3 regions of the Streptomyces sichuanensis genome follow, and region 2 is predicted to be linked to each of the others. Evidence: riboswitches for the same ligand, from Rfam matches in the RefSeq annotation. Region 2 holds a riboswitch; each other region holds the start of a gene.
The links. A riboswitch is a leader RNA that binds a small molecule or an ion and turns the genes downstream of it on or off. The one in region 2 is predicted to bind cobalamin.
Positions count from the first base shown of each region.

Region 1: linked by a shared signal. The riboswitch ahead of LE181_RS16250 (ribonucleoside-diphosphate reductase subunit alpha) and the one ahead of metE (5-methyltetrahydropteroyltriglutamate--homocysteine S-methyltransferase) in region 2 are both predicted to bind cobalamin.
Region 3: linked by a shared signal. The riboswitch ahead of nicT (Nickel transporter NicT) and the one ahead of metE (5-methyltetrahydropteroyltriglutamate--homocysteine S-methyltransferase) in region 2 are both predicted to bind cobalamin.

Region 1 covers NZ_JAIXMK010000049.1:15,107-22,509, reverse strand. Annotated here, with positions in the region: gene mctP (monocarboxylate uptake permease MctP) at 1-1,121, shown strand, start outside; adenosylcobalamin-variant (AdoCbl-variant) riboswitch at 1,294-1,395, shown strand; gene LE181_RS16250 (ribonucleoside-diphosphate reductase subunit alpha) at 1,573-3,963, shown strand; gene LE181_RS16245 (ribonucleotide-diphosphate reductase subunit beta) at 3,963-4,979, shown strand; gene LE181_RS16240 (YciI family protein) at 5,068-5,424, shown strand; gene def (peptide deformylase) at 5,488-6,135, opposite strand; gene LE181_RS16230 (tetratricopeptide repeat protein) at 6,228-7,220, opposite strand.
Region 2 covers NZ_JAIXMK010000005.1:40,805-48,207, forward strand. Annotated here, with positions in the region: gene LE181_RS03385 (short-chain fatty acyl-CoA regulator family protein) at 1-40, opposite strand, end outside; gene aceA (isocitrate lyase) at 330-1,622, shown strand; cobalamin riboswitch at 1,843-2,060, shown strand; gene metE (5-methyltetrahydropteroyltriglutamate--homocysteine S-methyltransferase) at 2,209-4,542, shown strand; gene LE181_RS03400 (protein-tyrosine phosphatase family protein) at 4,663-5,103, opposite strand; gene LE181_RS03405 (transglycosylase SLT domain-containing protein) at 5,431-6,108, shown strand; gene LE181_RS03410 (hypothetical protein) at 6,286-7,131, shown strand; gene LE181_RS03415 (DUF1266 domain-containing protein) at 7,221-7,403, shown strand, end outside.
Region 3 covers NZ_JAIXMK010000016.1:20,820-28,222, reverse strand. Annotated here, with positions in the region: gene LE181_RS08075 (APC family permease) at 1-764, opposite strand, end outside; gene LE181_RS08070 (FAD-dependent monooxygenase) at 933-2,156, shown strand; cobalamin riboswitch at 2,238-2,452, shown strand; gene nicT (Nickel transporter NicT) at 2,483-3,688, shown strand; gene LE181_RS08060 (sensor histidine kinase) at 4,015-5,139, opposite strand; gene LE181_RS08055 (response regulator) at 5,132-5,860, opposite strand; gene LE181_RS08050 (excinuclease ABC subunit UvrA) at 6,195-7,403, shown strand, end outside.

The DNA of each region.
Region 1 (7,403 bases), on a different contig from region 2:
AGGACCTGCCGCTGCTCATCGCCTTCGGCGTGCTCGCGGCCTACACCTATTCCTCCGGGCTGCGCGCGCCCGCGCTGATCGCCTTCGTCAAGGACACCTTGATCTACATCGTGATCATCGTGGCGATCGTGTACATCCCGATCAAGCTGGGTGGCTTCGACGACATCTTCGCGAAGGCCGGTCACGCGTTCGCGGCCGAAAACCCGGCAACCGGAAAACCGCGCGGCTCGCTCGTCACCGCCCCGCAGGCGCAGTGGGCGTACGCGACCCTCGCCCTCGGCTCGGCGATGGCCCTCTTCCTCTATCCGCACTCCGTGACGGCGGTGCTCTCCAGCCGCAGCCGCAACGTCATCCGGCGCAACACCACCATCCTTCCCCTCTACTCCCTGATGCTGGGCCTGCTGGCGATGCTCGGCTTCATGGCGATCGCCGCCGGGGTGAAGGTCAAGAACGGCCAGCTGGCCATCCCGCAGCTGTTCGAGGACATGTTCCCGGACTGGTTCACGGGCGTGGCCTTCGCGGCCATCGGCATCGGCGCGCTCGTACCGGCCGCCATCATGTCGATCGCCGCCGCAAATCTCTTCACGCGCAACATCTACAAGGACTTCCTCAGACCGGACGCCTCGCCCGAACACGAGGCGAAGGTCTCCAAGCTCGCATCGCTCCTCGTCAAGGTCGGCGCCCTCGTTTTCGTCCTGACCATGGACAAAACGGTCGCCATCAACTTCCAGCTGCTCGGTGGCATCTGGATCCTGCAGACCGTGCCCGCGCTCGTGGGCGGGCTCTTCACCCGCTGGTGCCACCGCTGGGCGCTGCTCGCGGGCTGGGCCGTCGGCATGACGTACGGGACGTGGCGGGCGTACGACACCCCGAGCGCCACCCAGGATCACTTCGGGAACACCAACCTCATCCCGTTCATCGGCGAGAAGGGGTACATCGGACTCACGGCGTTCGTTCTCAATGTGATCGTCGTCATCGTCGCCACGTTCGTCCTGAAGGCCCTGAAGGCACCCGACGGGGCCGACCAGACGAAGCCGTCGGACTACACGGCCGACGCCGGCGACCCGGGCGTCCGCACGGACCTCCCCCCGGCCACCGTGGGAGCCCCCGGCGGGCACTGACCCACCCCCCTCCACCCGAGGGCCGTCACACCCCCGCCAGGGGGCGTGACGGCCCTTTCCGCTTGCCCTCCAGGAGCCCTCCGATAGCACATTCCGCGACCGGCCCATGACGGGACGACACAACATGTGGGGGCGCGTACGGGGCCCGGCACTAGATGTATGCTCATCCTCGCTGTCGTCGCAGGGGAATCCGGTGGAAATCCGGAACTGTCCCGCAACGGTGTATGTGTGCGCATATACCCAGCGCACCCGAAGTCCGAGGACCTGCCGGCAGCAGCGTCCGCCACCGAGCCTGCCCTGGGCTCGGCTATGGGCGTTGAATTCGTCCGGGCCCCGCGGGTTGGGCCGACGGGACGCCTACGCGTCATGCCCCGGTGCAAGCGGCATGCCCGTACGCGACCGTCGCGCTCTCCCGCCCGGCCCACCCCAGCCGAGCGAGGGAGAGCCACACGTGACCATCGCGCCCGCCGATCCGGTCTCAGAGAACGCGGAAGCGACCGGCGGTCCCGGGACCGCGCTGCTGCGCACCCTGACCGATCTCACCGCAGACCTTCCCGCCACCGACCCGGGCAAGGTCGCCGCCGCCGCGCTGCGCGGCCGCAGCGCCGCCTCGGACGAGGCGGAGCTGCGCTCCCTCGCCACCGAGGCCGCCGCCGGCCTGATCGCCGAGGAGCCGGAGTACTCCCGCCTCGCCGCCCGGCTGCTCACCCTCGCCATCGCCGACGAGGCGGCCGGCCAGGGCGCGACGTCCTTCTCCGCCTCGGTGGCCGTCGGCCACCGCGAGGGCCTCATCGCGGACGAGACCGCCGCCTTCGTGGCCAAGCACGCCGCGCGCCTGGACGAGCTGGTCGAGAAGGCCCTCGTCGACGGCGCCGACGACCGCTTCGGCTACTTCGGCCTGCGCACCCTGCACAGCCGCTACCTGCTGCGCCACCCGATCCACCGCGACGTGATCGAGACCCCGCAGCACTTCCTGCTGCGCGTGGCCTGCGGCCTGGCCGAGGACCACTCCGAGCGGGCGCTGGAGGACGTCGCGGAGCTGTACCGCCTGACGAGCACGCTCTCCTACCTGCCGTCCTCCCCCACGCTCTTCAACTCCGGCACGCGCCACCCCCAGATGTCGTCCTGCTACCTGCTGGACTCCCCGCTGGACGAGCTGGACTCGATCTACGACCGCTACCACCAGGTGGCGCGCCTGTCGAAGCACGCGGGCGGCATCGGCCTGTCGTACTCGCGCATCCGCTCCCGCGGCTCGCTGATCCGCGGCACCAACGGCCACTCCAACGGCATCGTGCCGTTCCTGCGCACCCTCGACGCCTCCGTCGCCGCCGTCAACCAGGGCGGCCGGCGCAAGGGCGCGGCCTGCGTCTACCTGGAGACCTGGCACGCGGACATCGAGGAGTTCCTGGAGCTCCGCGACAACACCGGTGAGGAGGCCCGCCGCACCCACAACCTCAACATCGCGCACTGGATCCCGGACGAGTTCATGCGCCGCGTCGAGGCCGACGCCGACTGGTCGCTCTTCTCCCCCGCCGACACCCCGGACCTGGTCGACCTCTACGGCGACGAGTTCGACGCCGCCTACCGCGCCTACGAGGCCGCCGGCAAGGCCGTCAAGCAGGTCCCGGCCCGCGTGCTGTACGCCCGCATGATGCGCACCCTCGCGCAGACCGGCAACGGCTGGATGACCTTCAAGGACGCCGCCAACCGCACGGCCAACCAGACGGCCGAGAAGGGCGCGGTCGTCCACTCCTCGAACCTCTGCACCGAGATCCTTGAGGTCACCGACGACGGCGAGACCGCGGTCTGCAACCTGGGCTCGGTCAACCTGGCCCAGCACCTGGGCGCCGACGGCGAGATGGACTGGGAGAAGCTCGACCGTACGGTCCGTACGGCCGTCACCTTCCTCGACCGCGTCGTGGACATCAACTTCTACCCGACCGAGCAGGCCGGCAGCTCCAACAGCCGCTGGCGCCCGGTGGGCCTGGGCCTGATGGGCCTGCAGGACGTCTTCTTCCGCCTGCGCCTGCCCTTCGACTCGGCCGAGGCGAAGGAGCTGTCGACCCGCATCTCCGAGCGGATCATGCTCGCGGCGTACGAGGCGTCCGCCGACCTCGCCGAGCGGCACGGCCCGCACCCGGCGTGGGAGGCCACCCGCACCGCCCGCGGCGTGCTGCACCCCGACCACTACCCGAACGCGGTGGCCGGCTGGGCGGACCGCTGGGAGGCGCTGCGCGCCCGCATCGCCGCCGTCGGCATGCGCAACTCGCTGCTGCTGGCGATCGCCCCGACGGCGACCATCGCCTCCATCGCGGGCGTCTACGAGTGCATCGAGCCGCAGGTCTCCAACCTCTTCAAGCGCGAGACCCTCTCGGGCGAGTTCCTGCAGGTCAACACCTACCTGGTGGACGACCTGAAGAAGCTCGGCGTGTGGGACCGCACCACCCGCGACGCGATGACCGACGCCAACGGCTCGATCCAGGACATGAAGTGGATCCCGCAGGAGGTGCGCGACCTCTACCGCACCGCCTGGGAGATCCCGCAGCGCGCCCTGATCGACATGGCCGCGGCCCGTACGCCGTACCTGGACCAGAGCCAGTCGCTGAACCTCTTCATGGCCTCGCCCACCATCGGCAAGCTCAGCTCGATGTACGCGTACGCCTGGAAGCAGGGCATCAAGACGACGTACTACCTGCGCTCCCGCCCGGCCACCCGGATCGCCCGCGCCGCGTCCGGCTCCGGCGCCCCCGCCGCCACCATCCCCGTGCAGCAGGCCGCGCCCGACGCGGACGCCATCGCCTGCTCCCTTGAGAACCCCGAGTCCTGCGAGGCTTGCCAGTAATGTCCACCGAACGCCAGAAGAACCTGCTCGACCCCGGCTTCGAGCTGACGCTGCGCCCCATGCGGTACCCGGACTTCTACGACCGCTACCGCGACGCGATCAAGAACACCTGGACCGTGGAGGAGGTCGACCTCCACTCCGACGTCGCCGACCTCGCCAAGCTGTCCCCGGGCGAGCAGCACATGATCGGCCGCCTGGTCGCGTTCTTCGCGACCGGCGACTCGATCGTGGCGAACAACCTCGTGCTGACGCTGTACAAGCACATCAACTCCCCCGAGGCGCGCCTCTACCTGTCGCGGCAGCTCTTCGAGGAGGCCGTGCACGTCCAGTTCTATCTGACGCTGCTCGACACCTACCTGCCCGACCCGGAGGAGCGCGCGGCCGCGTTCGACGCGGTGGAGAACATCCCCTCCATCCGCGACAAGGCGCAGTTCTGCTTCAAGTGGATCAACGAGGTCGAGAAGATCGACCGGCTGGAGACGAAGGCCGACCGCCGTCGCTTCCTGCTCAACCTGATCTGCTTCGCCGCGTGCATCGAGGGCCTGTTCTTCTACGGCGCCTTCGCCTACGTGTACTGGTTCCGCAGCCGCGGCCTGCTGCACGGCCTGGCGACCGGCACCAACTGGGTCTTCCGCGACGAGACCATGCACATGAACTTCGCGTTCGAGGTCGTGGACACCGTCCGCCAGGAGGAGCCCGAGCTCTTCGACGACGAGCTCCAGCAGCAGGTCACCGACATGCTGAAGGAGGCCGTGGAGGCGGAGCTGCAGTTCGGCCGCGACCTGTGCGGCGACGGCCTGCCGGGCATGAACACCGAGTCCATGCGCGAGTACCTCCAGTGCGTGGCCGACCAGCGCCTGCAGCGCCTGGGCTTCGCGCCGGTCTTCGGCTCGGAGAACCCGTTCTCCTTCATGGAGCTGCAGAACGTCCAGGAGCTGACCAACTTCTTCGAGCGCCGCGCGTCCGCGTACCAGGTGGCCGTCGAGGGCACGGTCGCGTTCGACGACGAGTTCTGAGCCGGGCGGGCTAATTCCGCCGGCACGTCGCATCGCGTGTCTCCCGTCCGGGAACCCACAGCGGGTCCGGACCGACGGGAGGCACGCGATGCCGCGTTTCATGATGATCGTCAAGGCGAGCGAGGACTCCGAGGGCGGCGTGCTGCCGACCCGGGAGCAGATCGCCGAGATGGGGCAGTACAACGACCAGCTGGCCGAGGCCGGGGCGTGGCTCACCGGCGACGGTCTGCACCCCACGTCCGACGGTGCGCGGGTGACGTACTCCGACGGCGCGCCCGTCGTCACGGAGGGGCCCTTCGGCCCGGCGAAGGACCAGGTCGCCGGCTTCTGGGTCATCCGGGCCGGGTCCATGGACGAGGCCCTGGAGTGGGCCCGGCGCATCCCCTTCCGGGAGGGCGAGGTCGAGGTGCGCCGGCTCTTCGAGGCCGACGACTTCCCCGCCTAGCCGTACGACGCGTGTGGGGGGCGCTCCCGCAGGAGCGCCCCCCACACGCGTGCTGCACGAGGGTCAGTCGTTGGCGACGACCGGGTAGCGCGGGGTGCCCTCCGCCATCTGGCGCAGCGCGTCCTTGCGGTCGCGCTTGGAGAGGCGGTCGATGTACAGGTAGCCGTACAGGTGGTCCGTCTCGTGCTGCAGGCAGCGGGCGAAGTAGCCGGTGCCCTCGACGGCGATCGGGTTGCCGTGCATGTCCTGGCCGCGGACGACCGCGTAGTCGGGGCGGGCCAGCGAGGCGTAGGCCGTCGGCACCGACAGGCAGCCCTCGTTGGAGTCGTCGAGGACGCGGCGGCCGGCCGGCAGCTCGTCGAGGACGGGGTTGACGACGTGGCCGACGTGGCGGACGCCCTCGTCGTCCGGGCAGTCGTAGACGAAGACCTTGAGGTCGACGCCGATCTGGTTGGCGGCCAGGCCCACGCCCTCCGCGGTGCGCTGGCTGGCGAACATGTCGTCGATCAGCTGGGCGAGCTCGTCGCCGAACTCCGTCACGTCCTTGCACTCCTTGTGCAGGACGGGGTTGCCGACGACCGTGATCGGCCGGGAGGTGCCGCGCTCACGGTGCGCGAGCTCACGCGCCTCGCAGTCCTCGGTGTCCACGACGAACTCGCCGGACTCCTTCGGCTCTTCGTTCACCGACTGCTCAGTGTCTTGCTGCGCCATGTCCGCCGTATGCCTCTCTCGCAACCCGAAAGCACTGTCCTGCCCTGAATCCATAGGGCCCCATACAGTGTAAGGGGCCCCTTGTCGGCCGCTCAGCAGACCTCTTCGAGATCGCGCCATTCACGGGTGTCGGGGCTGTCGGCGACCCAGCCGTCGAGCAGGCCGCGGACGAGCCCGGCGGGCGCCGCGATGCCGCACTCGCGCTCGGGCACCCACAGGGAGCCCGAGCCGGTGCCGGCGGTGCGGTGGCCCAGCGGGCCGGGATGGCCGGGCTCGCTGTGGTCGTGCGGGTCGAGGTGCTCGCCGTCGCCCTCGTCGCTGGGCATCCGGCTCTCCGAACACGTGCGGCACAGCAGGCGCACGGAGGAGGACCAGTCCTCGGCGGCGAAACCGGCGTCGGCCGCGAGCCGCTCCAGGGCGTCCCGGTCGGCCTCGGTGGCCGCCTCCAGGAGCACCACCCAGGTCGGGACGGGAGAGGGTGCCCACAGCTCGATCTCGTCGAAGACGGGGTAGGACGGCCCGGCGGCGGTGACGCGCTCGCCGTGCGGAACGCCGTCGTGCAGCACCACCTCGCCCCAGCGGCGGCCGGAGGACGGCAGCGGGATGGAGAGCACCTCGATCCGCGCCGGGTCCAGCCGGCGGCCCCAGACGACCTCGGCCTCGCCCTCCGGGGAGAGCCGCACCGCCGCACTGCCGAGCTCCATGCCGACGGGCTCGGCGGCCGGGCCGCCCTCGGCGGGCACCCGCAGCCCGTACGCCTGCCAGGCGCGGCGCGCCAGCGGCCAGTCCTGCAGGGCCGTGGCGGCGATGCCCACGTTCCACCAGTCCGGGGCGCCCGCCTCGCGGTCCAGCAGCGCCACGGCCCGCAGGCCCGCGGCCCGGGCCTGCTCCCAGTCGTGCCGGAACTTGTGCAACAGGGCCAGGTTGAACCAGGACTCGGACAGCCACGGCTCCATGTCGGCCGCGCGCGTGAGCAGCGCGCCCGCGTCCTCGTACCGGCCGTCCCCGATGAGCGTGAAGGCACGGTCGGTGGCCTGCCGCCACGAGGCGGAAGGCCGGTGCCGTACCCTGCCGAAGATCCTCACGATTCCCGCCTGCCGGTTTCTGCGTGCGACCACGCCGGATGGACCGGGTGACGGCCGCCGTCCGCGCGGACGGCGCCCCACCACTCCTCGACTCCGGGGAGCGGTGCCCACCACACCTCCTTGCCGAAGCGAGCGCGCACGACACCCCCCGTTTTCCGCATTCTCGCCATTCTCTGCGTCTCT
Region 2 (7,403 bases):
GCAGCCTCCGCAGCCGTGTCCCCGCGTACGTCCTGCCCACCGTCGACTCCTGTCCGCCCCTGCGCACGAGTACCCGGCGCCCAGCTTCGCAGAGTTGGCAGAACGCCCGCAGAAGATTCGCAACACTTGGCAGAAGGCCACGCTTGAGGGCACTCAGTGCCACTGGCAGAGTCGTAGTGCGGCCCGCCGGCCCGGTTCTCTCCACTTCCGCTCACCACCGATGGCACGGCGGGCCGCGCTCCCCAGGGAGATGCCCTGCCCCTTCACATGCTTGGCAGGCCCCTCCGGAGCCCCGACCACTGCTCCCACCCCGATCCCAGGAGACAGCCATGGCACAGGCAGCGACGGGTACCCGGACGACCGCCGAGGACCTCGCCCGGCGGTGGGCGACCGACCCCCGCTGGAAGGGCATCGAGCGCACCTACGGCGCACAGGACGTGATCCGCCTGTCCGGCAGCGTGCGCGAGGAGCACACCCTCGCCCGCCGGGGTGCCGAACGCCTGTGGCGGCAGCTGCACGAACGCGACTACGTCCACGCCCTCGGCGCCCTCACCGGCGGCCAGGCGGTGCAGATGGTCAAGGCCGGCCTGCAGGCCGTCTACCTCTCCGGCTGGCAGGTCGCCGCCGACGCCAACCAGGCCGGCCACACCTACCCCGACCAGAGCCTCTACCCCGCCAACTCCGTCCCCCAGGTGGTGCGCCGCATCAACAACGCCCTGCTGCGCGCCGACCAGATCGCCACCGCCGAGGGCGGCGCCGACACCACCGACTGGCTGGTGCCGATCGTCGCCGACGCCGAAGCCGGCTTCGGCGGACCGCTCAACGCCTTCGAACTCACCAAGGCGATGATCGCCGCAGGCGCGGCGGGCATCCACTACGAGGACCAGCTGGCCTCCGAGAAGAAGTGCGGCCACCTCGGCGGCAAGGTCCTCGTGCCCACCGCCCAGCACATCCGCACCCTCAACGCCGCCCGGCTCGCCGCCGACATCGCCGACGTGCCCACGCTGATCGTGGCACGCACGGACGCCCTGGCCGCGAACCTGCTGACCAGCGACGTCGACGAGACCGACGCACCGTTCTGTACCGGCGAACGCACGGCCGAGGGCTTCTACCGGGTGCGCAACGGCATGGCACCGGTGATCGCACGCGGCCTGGCCTACGCCCCGTACGCCGACCTCATCTGGGTGGAGACCGGCACCCCGGACCTGGCGCAGGCCCGTGAGTTCGCCGAGGCACTCCACGCCCGCCACCCCGGCAAGATGCTGGCCTACAACTGCTCGCCCTCCTTCAACTGGAAGGCAGCCCTGGACGACGACGCGATCGCCAAGTTCCAGCGGGAGCTGGGCGCCATGGGCTACCGCTTCCAGTTCATCACCCTGGCCGGCTTCCACTCCCTCAACCACGGCATGTTCGACCTCGCCCGCGGCTACGCCGAGCACGGCATGACCGCCTACGTCGACCTGCAGGAGCGCGAGTTCGCCGCCCAGCAGCACGGCTTCACCGCCGTCAAGCACCAGCGCGAGGTCGGCACCGGCTACTTCGACCTCGTCTCCACCGCCGTCAACCCCGCCTCCTCCACGACGGCGCTCACGGGCTCCACCGAAGAAGAGCAGTTCCACTAAGAGGTCAGGGCGCGGCCCACCTCGGCCGCACGACCGCCAGGGGATTCCACACCTACGACCGGGGCTGAGGGGCCCGGGTCGGTGGCCGGGCCTGAGGGGGCCCGGGCGACGGGAAGGCGGAGCGCGAAGCGGCCCCGGCCGCTTCGCGCTCCGCACCGCCCACCCCGCACATCGTGTGGCCGGCATGTGAACAGCACGTGCGAACACGGGGAACAGCCCCTAGTGTTGCCGGTGCAGCTGGTTCGCCCTGCCCGCCAGGCAGGCGCGTCGCAAGAGGGAACCCGGTGCGAATCCGGGACTGCCCCGCAGCGGTGAGCGGGAACGACCGCCGTCATACGCACTGGCCCGTACGGGCCGGGAAGCGACGGCCAGTAGGTGCCCGGCCCCCGGCCGGACGCGCCCGCGAGTCCGAAGACCTGCCGCTGCCCGTGCGCGACCGTTCGCGCACGGACATCCCGGTGACCTCTCGGGCGGGTCGGCGTGCACACCAGGCGGGACGCGACGGCCGCGTCGCTGCCTGGTCCGTCATCCCTTCGCGCCCCGGACGATCCGAGATCCTGGAATGAAGCTCGCGAAGGAGAGTTCCATGACCGCCAAGTCCGCAGCCGCGGCAGCACGGGCCACCGTGCACGGCTACCCCCGCCAGGGCCAGGGCCGTGAACTGAAGAAGGCGATCGAAGGCTACTGGAAGGGCCGCGTCACCGCGGCGGCCCTGCGGGAGACGGCCGCCGGACTCCGCCGCGCCACCTGGCGGCAGCTCGCCGGGGCCGGCATCCACGAGGTGCCCACCGGCGACTTCTCGTACTACGACCACGTCCTGGACACCAGCGTCATGGTCGGCGCCATCCCCGCCCGGCACCGCGCGGCCGTCGAGGCCGACGCCCTGGACGGCTACTTCGCGATGGCCCGCGGCACCCAGGAGGTGGCGCCGCTGGAGATGACGAAGTGGTTCGACACCAACTACCACTACCTGGTGCCCGAACTCGGCCCCGACACGGTCTTCTCGGCGGACTCCGGCAAACAGGTCGCCGAGCTCACGGAGGCCCTGGCCCTCGGCCTGGCCGCCCGCCCGGTCCTCGTCGGCCCCGTCACCTACCTCCTGCTGGCCAAGCCCGCGCCCGACGTGGCGGCCGGCTTCGAACCCCTGACGCTCCTCGACCGTCTCCTGCCGGTGTACGCCGAGGTGCTGGCCGACCTGCGGGCCGCCGGAGCGGAATGGGTGCAGCTCGACGAGCCCGCGCTCGTCCAGGACCGCACGCCGGCCGAGCTGAACGCCGCCGCCCGCGCCTACCGCGAACTGGGCGGCCTCACCGACCGCCCCCGCCTGCTGGTCGCCTCCTACTTCGACCGCCTCGGCGACGCCCTGCCGGTCCTGGCCAAGGCCCCCGTCGAGGGCCTCGCCCTGGACTTCACCCGGTCCGCCGCCGCCAACCTCGACGACCTCGCCGCCGTCGGCGGCCTCCCCGGGAAACGCCTCGTCGCAGGCGTCGTCAACGGGCGCAACGTATGGATCGACGACTTCGAGAAGTCGCTGTCCACCCTGGGCACCCTCCTCGGCCTCGCCGACCGGGTCGACGTCGCGGCCTCCTGCTCCCTGCTGCACGTCCCCCTCGACGTCACGGCCGAGCGCGACATCGACCCGCAGATCCTCCGCTGGCTCTCCTTCGCCCGGCAGAAGGCCACGGAGGTCGTCACCCTGGCCCGCGGCCTGGCCCACGGCACCGACACCATCGCCGCCGAACTCGCCGCCAACCGCGCCGACCTGGCCTCCCGTGCCACTTCCCCCATCACCTACGACCCGGCCGTACGGGCCCGCACCGCAGCCGTCACCGACGCCGACGCCCGCCGCTCCCACCCCTACCCCGAGCGGGCCGCGGCGCAGCGCGCCCACCTGCGGCTGCCGCTGCTGCCCACCACCACCATCGGCTCCTTCCCCCAGACGACCGACCTGCGCACCGCCCGCGCCGACCTGCGCGCCGGACGGACCGGCACCGCGGCCTACGAGGAGCGCATCGAGGCCGAGATCCGCGAGGTCATCGCCTTCCAGGAGAAGACCGGCATCGACGTCCTGGTGCACGGCGAGCCCGAACGCAACGACATGGTCCAGTACTTCGCCGAGCAGCTCACCGGCTACCTGGCCACCCAGCACGGCTGGGTCCAGTCCTACGGCACCCGCTACGTCCGTCCGCCCCTCCTCGTCGGCGACATCTCCCGCCCGGAGGCGATGACGGTCCGCTGGACGCGCTACGCCCAGTCGCTCACCGACCGCCCCGTCAAGGGCATGCTGACCGGTCCCGTCACCATGCTCGCCTGGTCGTTCGTCCGCGACGACCAGCCGCTCGCCGACACCGCCCGTCAGATGGCCCTCGCCCTGCGCGACGAGGTCGGCGACCTGGAGGCCGCCGGGACGTCCGTGATCCAGGTCGACGAGCCGGCGCTGCGCGAGACGCTCCCGCTGCGGGAAGCCGGCCGCGGGGCCTACCTGGCCTGGGCGACCGGGGCGTTCCGCCTGGCCACCGGCGGTGTCCGGCCCGCCACCCAGATCCACACCCACATGTGCTACGCCGAGTTCGGTGACGTCCTGGCGGCCATCGACGACCTCGACGCCGACGTCATCAGCCTGGAGGCCGCCCGCTCCCACATGCAGGTGGCCGGGGAGCTCGCCGCCGTCGGCTACCCGCGCGAGGTCGGCCCCGGCGTCTACGACATCCACTCGCCGCGCGTGCCGGGCGCGCAGGAAGCGGCCGCGCTGCTGCGCAAGGGCCTGGCGGCCATCCCCGCCGACCGCCTGTGGGTCAACCCCGACTGCGGCCTGAAGACCCGCGGCTGGCCGGAGGTCCGCGCCTCCCTCGCGAACCTCGTCGCGGCGGCGCGTGAGGTCAGGGAGGACCTGCCCGACAGGTCTTCCCGACAGGTCTGACAGGTCTGACAGGTCCGGACCGGGTCCGGCAGAGGCAGGGAACAGGACGCGGGGCGGGAGGCACGGGAGAGCCTGCCGCCCCGCGCGGTCCGTCCGGCCGCGCGCCCGGTAGCCGGACGGTCACGTCCGCGGGGCGCCGAAGTCCCGTACGTAGCGTTTCTGCCAGGGCGTCTCCACAGCGTGGCGGTCGTAGTGCCGGCGGACGAAATCCACCGCTTGACCTGCAGGGATCCCGTCCAGGACGGCGAGGCAGGCCAAGGCCGTCCCCGTCCGTCCGCGGCCGCCGCCGCAGGCGATCTCGACCCGCTCGGCCCCGGCCCGTCGCCATGCCTCGGCCAGCACGGCCCGGGCCTCGGCCGGGCGGCTCGGCAGCCAGAAGTCCCGCCAGGGCAGCCACCGCGCCTCCCAGGGGACGCCGGCGGGCCGTCTGCCCAGGAGATACACGCCGAAGTCGGGCACCGGCCCCTCCGGAAGCGCCCGTCGCAGCCCCCGGCCCCGGACGAGACGCCCGGAGGGAAGCCGCAAGACCCCTGCGTCCTCAGCAGTCCACGTTGCGATCACCCGCCCCACCGTAGCCGCCGCGCGCTTACCGGCGGCGACGGACCGTTCCTCTCCGTACGGAATTCGAGGCCGCCGTGTGAGGCCCCTCATGGGGCCCGGATCACATACGAAGCGGGATAGTGAAAACCGCGCCCGGGAATGGGGCGATTCCTCTCGTGCGCTGCGCCGCATTACGGCGTTCCGCCGTAGGTCACACCTTTGCCAGCGCCTTTCGCCGCCGCTAACAATTACCGGGTCGCACGGCGCCGTCGACCGAGACACGGCGCTCTTCTTATGCGCCCACGAACGGCCACTGCGACGCTCCCGACAGGAAGGTTCAGCTCAGTCATGCGTTCCACCATCTCTGGCTATAACCGTCTGCCCAAGGCCCACAAGGCCGCCACCGCCGGCCTCACCGTCGCGGCGGGCGCCGCCCTCGCCTTCGCGCTGGTGCCGCAGGCCACCGCCGCCGACGCCCGGACGGGCGCCGTGAAGCCGGTCGCGCAGAACGCCCAGGACTTCGGTGTGACGCAGCACGACGAGCTGGCCAAGGCCGTGGACGTGGCCGCCGGCCAGGCCACGACCGACGCCAAGGCCAAGGCCGCCGGCCAGGCGAAGGCCGACCAGGAGCGTGCCAGCCGTAGTGAGGCCCGCAAGCCGGTGAAGCCCGCCGCGAAGCCGGCTGCTCCGGCCAAGAAGGCTTACGCCGACAACCTGGACGGCTGGATCAAGGAGTCGCTGGACATCCTGCATGCCAAGGGCGTCCCGGCCTCCTACGAGGGCATCAAGCGCAACATCATGCGTGAGTCGACCGGTAACCCGCGTGCGATCAACGACTGGGACATCAACGCCGTCAATGGCGTTCCGTCGAAGGGTCTGCTGCAGATCATCGACCCGACGTTCAAGGCGTATCACGTCGAGGGCACGTCCTGGGACATCTACGACCCGGTCGCCAACATCACCGCGTCCTGCAATTACGCGGCCGACAAGTACGGCTCGATGGACAACGTCAACTCCGCGTACTGACCGGCCCACAGACCGCACACGCCACACCCCTCGGGGCGGCAGCATCCGCAAGGAAGCTGCCGCCCCGAGGCCGTTCCCTTGCGAGTTGGCCGGCCCGTGCCCGACGACGAGCAGGGGCCGAACGCTGGGTAGAGTGTCGCCGCCAATCAGAACGTCGCAGGTGAGCAGGTCAGAAGCATGGGCATATTCGAGCGGGTCAAGACGCTGGGCGATGCGGTGGGCACGGCGGCCACCACACTCGGCAAGGACGTCGCGCAAGCGGTACAACGCGGCGTCGACGCGGGGCGCGCCGGCACCAACGCCTCCGGCGACTGGGTGGTCTCCGTGCTCCGCTCCCTGCCCGCGCCCGCCGCGCCCACCCCCGTGGAGTGGGAGTTCTCGCTGGGCGCCCTCGTCTGCCGCCACCCCCGCATCCCCGCCCTCACCGCGAAGGCGCTGCGCCCCCTGGACGGCATCGGCGCCCTGCGCTTCGGCCCCGAGTCGGTCGGCTTCGACGGCGAGGACGTTCCGTGGTCGAAGGTGGTCCACCTCCAGCTGCACGACGCGTTCAGCGCCATGACCACGGAGGCACTGGACGCCGAGATCGACCGGGTCCGGGAACTGCTGCCGCCGCTGCCGGGCCGCAAGTGGGTGGTCACCAAGGTCGTCGAGGGCCTCGCCTCCGTCATGCTGGCCGCGCTGGAGCAGGCGGCCGAACAGCGGCTGGAGAGCGTCGCCGTGGCCTGCGAGATCACCTACCGGGGTCCGCTCGGCATGAAGAAGACGCTGCGTGCCAACCTGTTCACCACCGCCCTGCTGGCCCACGAGGCGGACGTCATGCGCAGCCTCGTGCTCACCGCCCAGGCCCAGGGCGTCCCCGTGCTGCCCGCGGAAGCCCCCCAGGAGGGAACGCGCACCGCAGAGCGCGTCCGTATGCTGCGCGCCCGCACCGACGCGGTGACGGCCCAGCTCCGCGCCGACCAGGGTGCGGAGGATCCCGCCCTGCACGCCGCGCCGTCGGCGCCGGCCCTTCCCCCCGCCTGACCCCTGGCAGACCGTCACGAACACCCCGCACCACGCAGACGTCCTGAAGCACGTACGCGCCAGGACGTGAACCGGAAGGAGCCGGCCCCGTGCACACGGCAGCCGAGGACGAGATGCACGACGAGTTCTTCCCGCTCGTCCCGGCGCCGGAGGACGGTGTCCACTGGCAGGCGCCCACCGACCTGGAGCAGTACCTGTACAAGCTCTGCCGGGCGGACAACGCCTACGCCTACCTGCGCACCCTCGCCATCGAGGGCGTCTACTACCCGGTG
Region 3 (7,403 bases), on a different contig from region 2:
ATCGCCCGCGGCACCGTGCGACCGGGATTCTTGATCTCGGCACCCAGATAGGCGACGGTGTTGTAGCCCAGGTAGTCGTAGATGCCGATGGTCAGGCCCGCGGCGAAGCCGATCCAGAAGTGATGGGTCGTCACCTCGAAGGCGTGCGCCGGATAGGTGAAGGCCCGGTCGGGGCTGAAGTTGCTGAACGCGGCGATGATGACGAGCAGCACCGAGGTGAGCATGACGCACCACAGCACGGCCGTGATCCGTGCGATGTGGTCGACCCGCCGCCACAGCAGCGTGACGATGAGCGCGATGACGGCTAGGCCCGTCACGTCGCCCTCCGTCTGCCCCATGCCCGGCCAGAGGTAGCCCAGGTACTGCACGAAGCCGATGATGCCCGTGGACATGCCGATCGGGATGAAGAGCATCGCCGTCCACACGAACAGGAACGGCACCAGCTTGCCCGTGCGGTACTGGTACGCCTGCCGCAGGTAGACGTAGCTGCCGCCCGCACCCGGCATCGCCGCGCCGAGCTCCGCCCAGATCAGCCCGTCGGCCAGGGCCAGCACCGCACCGGCCACGAAGCCGATCACCGCCTGCGGCCCGCCGAAGGAGGCCACCATCAGCGGGATGGTCACGAAGGGACCGATGCCGCACATCTGGCTCATGTTGATGGCGGTGGCCTGGAACAGGCCGATGCGGCGCACGAACGCGCCCCGCTGGCCCGGCACCGCCGGCTCCCCGGGCCCGTGTTCCGTGCGCGCTGCCGAATCTGTCATGGCGTCAGCCCCTTCTCGTCATACTGCACTGGTACACCGGCCCGCCCGACGCGTCCATCACCTGCGGAGTGTCGGAGACTCTGGCCCTGTGCCCGACGGTCGGTCAAGATCTGTGCACGGAGTGCTATCGGGCGGCACGTGGCGCCATTGCGAAGGAAGGGGCGGGGCATGCGCGGAGGAAGAGTGGCCGTCGTGGGCGGCAGCGTCGCGGGATGCGCGGCCGCCCTGGCACTGACCAGGGCCGGCGCCGGCGAGGTCGTCGTCTACGAGCGGGCGGCCGGCGCGCTCCACGACCGCGGCATCGGCCTCGCGGTGCACAAGGAACGCTACGCCGAGCTGGAGGCCGCCGGGTACACCGACGCCTCGATGCCGTGGGTGCGGCTCACCCGGCGCACCTGGATCACCGCCGAGGGCGGCGGGCACGCCGGACGGCTGCTGGGCGGGGTGCCGTTCCCCTTCCGCTCGTACGCCTGGGGTCCGCTGTGGAGCGCGCTGCGGGCCCGCATGCCCGCGTCCGTGGCGTACGTGCAGGGCGCCGTGGTGGAACGGGTGGTGCCCGCACCGGACGGGGTCACGCTGTGCTTCGCCGGCGGCGGCGAGGAGCGCTTCGACCTGGTGGTCGGCGCGGACGGATACCGCTCCGTCGTCCGGGCCGCGACGCCCACCCCCGAGCTGCCCGGCTACGCGGGTTACCTGGCCTGGCGCGGCGCCGTCCCCGGCGAGCTGCTGCCGGAGCCGCGCTCCGCCTGGCCCGAGGGCGAGGCGACGACCGTCACCTTCCCCGGCGGCCACATGATCGCCTACCGCATTCCCGGCCCGCGCGGGGAAGGCGTCGGTGCCAACTGGGTCTTCTACGCCACCCCGCCGTCCACCGTCGCCCTGGCGTCGGCCGACCCGACCAGCCTGCCGCCCGGCAGGGTGACCGCCGAGCTGACCGAGCATCACGAGAGCATCGTCGAGCGGCACTTCCCGCCGTACTGGCAGGACGTGGTCCGTGCCACGCCGCGCTCCGCGGCCGCGGTCCAGCCGCTGTACGACCTCGCCGTGCCCCACTACGGCCAGGACCGCCTCGTCCTGGTGGGCGACGCGGCCTCGGTGGCCCGCCCGCACATGGGCGGCGGCGCGGTCAAGGCGCTGCAGGACGTGGTGGTGCTGGAGCGGTCCCTGCGCGCGGCGGATTCCTGGGCCGAGGGGGTGCGGGCCTACGACGCCGAACGCTCGCCCAGCGGGCGCGCCGTGGTCGATCTCGCCCGGCGGCTCGGCCGGGCGCAGGTCGAGGCCACCCCCGACTGGGCGGCCATGGACCAGCGGACGGTCGAGGACTGGTGGCGGCGCATCTCCGACGGCGAGCGGGGCTTCGGCGGCCACGCGCTGGAACGGCCCACGCCGTGACGGGGCGTCCGTGACCAGGGCGGAGCTTGTTGCGACAACGTGGCAAGAGCCACTTTTGTGCCGCAGGAGGGCGGCCGGGCGCTAAGGTGGCCCGGCCGTGGTGTTCGGGAAGACCGGTGACAGACCCCCGTGGTCCGATTCCGGAGCGGCCCTCGCCACTGTGATCGGGGAGTGACCGTCCCGTTCCGCGCACCCCCGGTGCGCGGAGCCACTGGCAGCATCCGGCTGCCGGGAAGGCTGGGGCGGTGGCGTACGGACCCGTAAGCCAGGAGACCGGCCACGGCATCTCGAAATGATCCACGAGGTGCTGGAGCGTTCACCCCACCATGTCTGTCCTCCCGTCGGTTTCCGACAGTCCCGCCGATCCCGCCGCATCACCCGGCGGCGTCCTGCCCGCCTTCCGCTGGCGCCGCCAGGACACCGTGCGGACGGCCGGCCTGCTGGCCGTCATAGCCGCCCTGCACGTCGTCGCCTTCGGCGTGCTCTTCCTGCTCGTCGTCCCGAACCACTACACCGTCGACTCCAAGGTCTTCGGCGTCGGCCTCGGCGTCACCGCCTACACCCTCGGCATGCGGCACGCCTTCGACGCCGACCACATCGCCGCCATCGACAACACCACCCGCAAGCTGATGGCCGACGGCAAGCGCCCGGTCTCCGTCGGCTTCTGGTTCGCCCTCGGCCACTCCAGCGTCGTCGTCCTGATGGCCCTGCTGGTCGCCGGCGGCACCCAGCTCGCCGGGACGCTGATGGACGAGGAGTCCACCACCCACCAGACCCTCGGCATCGTCGGCACCACCGTCTCCGGCGGCTTCCTCTACCTCATCGCCGCCCTCAACCTCATCGCGCTCGCCGGCATCCTGCGCATCTTCCGGGCCATGCGCGAAGGCCGCTACGACGAGGCCGAGCTGGAGCAGCACCTGGACTCACGCGGGTTCATGAACCGCCTCCTCGGGCGCTTCACCCGCTCCATCACCCGCCCCGGGCAGATGTACCCGCTGGGCTTCCTCTTCGGCCTCGGCTTCGACACGGCCACCGAGGTCACGCTGATGGTGATGGCCGGCAGCGGCGCCGCCGCCGGGCTGCCGTGGTACGCGATCCTGTGCCTGCCGCTGCTGTTCGCCGCCGGCATGAGCCTCTTCGACACCCTCGACGGCACGTTCATGAACTTCGCCTACCAGTGGGCGTTCTCCAACCCGGTGCGCAAGGTCTACTACAACCTCACCATCACCGGCCTGTCCATCGCCGTCGCCTTCCTCATCGGCACCATCGAACTGGTCGGCGTCCTGCACGAGAAGCTCGGCCTCGACGACCCGGTCAGCGGCTGGATCGCCGGGCTGAACCTCGACAACGTCGGCTTCGTCATCGTCGGCCTGTTCGTGGTGGTGTGGGCGATCGCGCTCGCCTACTGGCGCCTGGCGAAGGTCGAGCAGCGCTGGGCCTCCCGCACGGCCGCCGCGCCGGCCACCGGGCTGCCGCCGGCCGCGGTCACGGACGGGGACACCCCGGGCCCGCACACTCCTTCCGCGCGCTGACGACGGGCGGGCTGTGCCCGGTGAGCTCCTCCCGCACCACCACCCTGGTCGGTCCGCCGCACGTCAGGCACGTGCGGGAGGAGGCGTCCCGCTCCCGGTCGACCGCGGCGGCGATCCTGCGCAGGGGACCGGAGCCGCTGCCGCCCGTACCGGAACCTGTTGCTGCGTCAGTGTCGGACATGGGCTATCCCGTTCACTTCCACGGTCGTGGCTCTGCCGGAGGCTGCATCGTGGCGCACGGCCCCTGATCACGTCAGCGCCTTGGCCCGTGATCACCCTCCGCGGGGCCACCAGGGCCCCAAGCTGACGACCGCGAGGGCCCGTTCCTACGATCCGGCCACCGGCAGCGTCACCTCGAACCGGCAACCGCCGGGCACGTTGCGCACCGTCGCCCGGCCGGTGTGCGCCTCGACGATGCCGCGCACGATCGCCAGCCCCAGGCCCGCGCCGCCGTACCCGCCGGCCGGCGGGGTACGGGCCGCCGAGCCGCGCCAGCCGGTGTCGAAGACACGCGGCAGGTCCTCCTCCGCGATGCCGCCGCACTCGTCCGTGACGGAGAGCACGACGCCGGCGCCGGTGCGCCGCGCGGCCACCGCGACCGTCCCGTCGGCGGGCGTCCGGTGGATCGCATTGACCAGCAGGTTCCCCAGCACCCGCGTCATCTCCCTGCCGTCCACCTCGACGGTCACCGCCTCGACCGCGTCCCCCACCAGACGGACGCCGTGCTCGCGGGCCAACGGGCCGGCCCCCGCCAGCGCTCCCTCCACCAGGTCGTCCACCGACAAGCGGCTCGGGCGCAGCGGCAGGGCCCCGGCGTGGATGCGGGAGAGCTCGAAGAGATCGCCGACCATGGCGTTGAGGCGGTCCACCTCGGTGCGGATCTGCCGGTGGTAGCGCTCCGGCTCCTCGGCCACCCCGTCCTCCAGCGCCTCGGACATGGCGCGCAGCCCGGCCAGCGGCGTGCGCAGGTCGTGCGAGATCCATGCGACGAGCTCGCGCCGCGACGCGTCGAGGGCGCGCTCGCGCTCGCGGGACGCGGCGAGCCTGGCGCTGGTCGCGGCCAGCTCGCGGGAGAGCGCGTCCAGTTCGGCCGTGGCCCCGCCGCCGGGGGCCGCGAACGCACCGGCCTCGCCGAAGGAACGGGCGGCGCGGGTCAGGTCCGCGCTGCGCGCCACCACCCAGCGCCCGAGGAGCAGCGCGGTCGCCAGCGAGATCACGGCGGCCATCGCGCACACGGTCGTCACGGCGGTCAGGTCGTGCGAGGACAGGAACATCGCCCACGCCACCGTCAGCGTCCCGGCGAGCATCGCGGCCACCGGGACCGCGGCCACCACGGCGAGCGACACGGCGACGGACCGGTGGCGCAGGGCCCGGAGCGCGAGGGCGCCCAGCAGCCCGGCGCCGGCGGCGCCGAGGAGGGCGTAGAGGGCGATGAGCAGCACGTCACGCATGGCCGGGTGCCTCCTCGCCGGGGTGCGCGGTGAAGCGGTAGCCGACTCCCCACACGGTCTGGATCAGCCGCGGCCGGGCGGGGTCGTCCTCGACCTTGGCGCGCAGCCGCCGCACGTGGACCGTCACGGTGGACACGTCGCCGAACTCCCAGCCCCACACCTCGCGCATCAGCTCCTCGCGGGCACAGGCCCGCCCGGGGTGGCGCAGCAGGAAGGCCAGCAGGTCGAACTCGCGGAGCGTGAGGGCCAGTTCCCCGCCGTCCTTCGTGGCGCGCCGGGCCACGGGGTCGAGCGTCAGGCCGGCCGCGCACAGCGGCGGTGCGGCCGGCGTCGCGACCGGGCGGGTGCGGCGCAGGACCGACCGGACGCGCAGGACGAGTTCGCGGGGGCTGAACGGCTTGGTGACGTAGTCGTCCGCGCCGACCTCCAGGCCGAGGATGCGGTCCTCCTCCTCGCCGCGCGCCGTCAGCATGATCACGGGGAGGGCGCCGTGGTCGCGGCGCAGTGCGTGGCACACCGCGAAGCCGTCCATGCCGCCGGGGAGCATGAGGTCGAGGACGACGAGATCGGGCCGGACGGCGGCGGCCGCCGCCAGGGCGGCGGGGCCGTCCGCCGCGCGGGCGGTGCTGAAGCCGGCGCGGGTGAGGTAGCCCGCCACGATCTCGGCGACGGTGGGGTCGTCGTCCACGACGAGGACGTGGCCGGGCAGGGTGTCATGCATGCCCCCAGCTTGGCACCCCGGAGGACTCTTCCCCGCCCCCTCCCCCAGCGGTAGCCGGGGTGGGGGTACCTCCCAGCGGTAGCTGGGGTGGGGGTACCTCCCAGCGGTAGCTGGGGTGGGGGTACCGCCCAGCGGTAGCTGGGGTGGGGGTACCTCCCAGCGGTAGCTGGGGTGGGGGTACCGCCCAGCGGTAGCTGGGGTGGGGGTACCTCCCAGCGGTAGCTGGGGGAGGTCGAGGACCGGGGTCCGGGGCGGAGCCCCGGTTGCGGGGGGCGGCGGGGAGGGGAACGTAGGATCGGCCCGCACCCGCACGCACCGACCCCGCGGAGCCCCCATGCACGACCCGGCATCCCGGCCGGAGGCCACCCCGCACGACCCCTGCGTCCGCGTGCGCGGCGCCCGCGAGCACAACCTCAGGTCCGTCGACGTCGACATCCCCCGCGACGCCCTCGTCGTCTTCACCGGCGTCTCCGGCTCCGGCAAGTCCTCCCTCGCCTTCGGCACCGTCTACGCCGAGGCCCAGCGCCGCTACTTCGAGTCCGTCGCCCCCTACGCCCGCCGCCTCATCCACCAGGTCGGCGCGCCGAAGGTGGAGGAGATCACCGGGCTGCCGCCCGCCGTCGCGCTGGAGCAGCGGCGCTCCGCGCCCACCTCGCGTTCCTCCGTCGGCACGGTCACCACGCTCTCCAACTCCCTGCGCATGCTCTACTCCCGCGCCGGCACCTACCCCGAGGGGGCGGCGCGGCTGGACTCCGACGCCTTCTCGCCCAACACCGCCACCGGCGCCTGCCCCGAGTGCCACGGCATGGGCCTGGTCCACACCGTCACCGAGGACTCCCTCGTCCCGGACCCGTCGCTGTCCATCCGCGACGGCGCCATCGCCGCCTGGCCGGGAGCATGGCAGGGCAAGAACCTCCGGGACATCCTGCACACGCTCGGCCACGACGTCGACCGGCCCTGGCGGGAGCTGCCGCGGGCGGACCGCGACTGGATCCTCTTCACCGACGAGCAGCCCGTCGTCACCGTCCACCCCGTGCGGGACGCCGACCGCATCCAACGCCCCTACCAGGGCACGTACATGAGCGCCCGGCGCTACGTGCTGCACACCTTCGCCGACTCCAAGAGCGCCGTGCTGCGGGCCCGCGCCGAACGGCACCTGGTGAGCCGGCCCTGTCCCGCGTGCGAAGGACGACGGCTGCGGCCCGAGGCGCTCGCCGTCACCTTCGCCGGGCAGGACATCGCCGCCCTCGCCGCCCTGCCGCTCGCCGGGCTGGCGCGGACGTTGCGCCCGGCCGCCGGTACGGGCGACGGCGCCGCCGCGGCCCTCGCCCGGGACCTGGTCGCCCGCATCGAGGTCCTCACCGAGCTGGGCCTGGGCTACCTCAGCGTCGACCGGCCCACCCCCACCCTCTCCGCCGGAGAGCTGCAGCGGCTGCGGCTCGCCACCCAGCTGCGCTCCGGCCTCTTCGGCGTCGTCTACGTCCTGGACGAGCCCTCCGCGGGCCTGCACCCGGCGGACAGCGCCGCCCTGCTGACCGTGCTG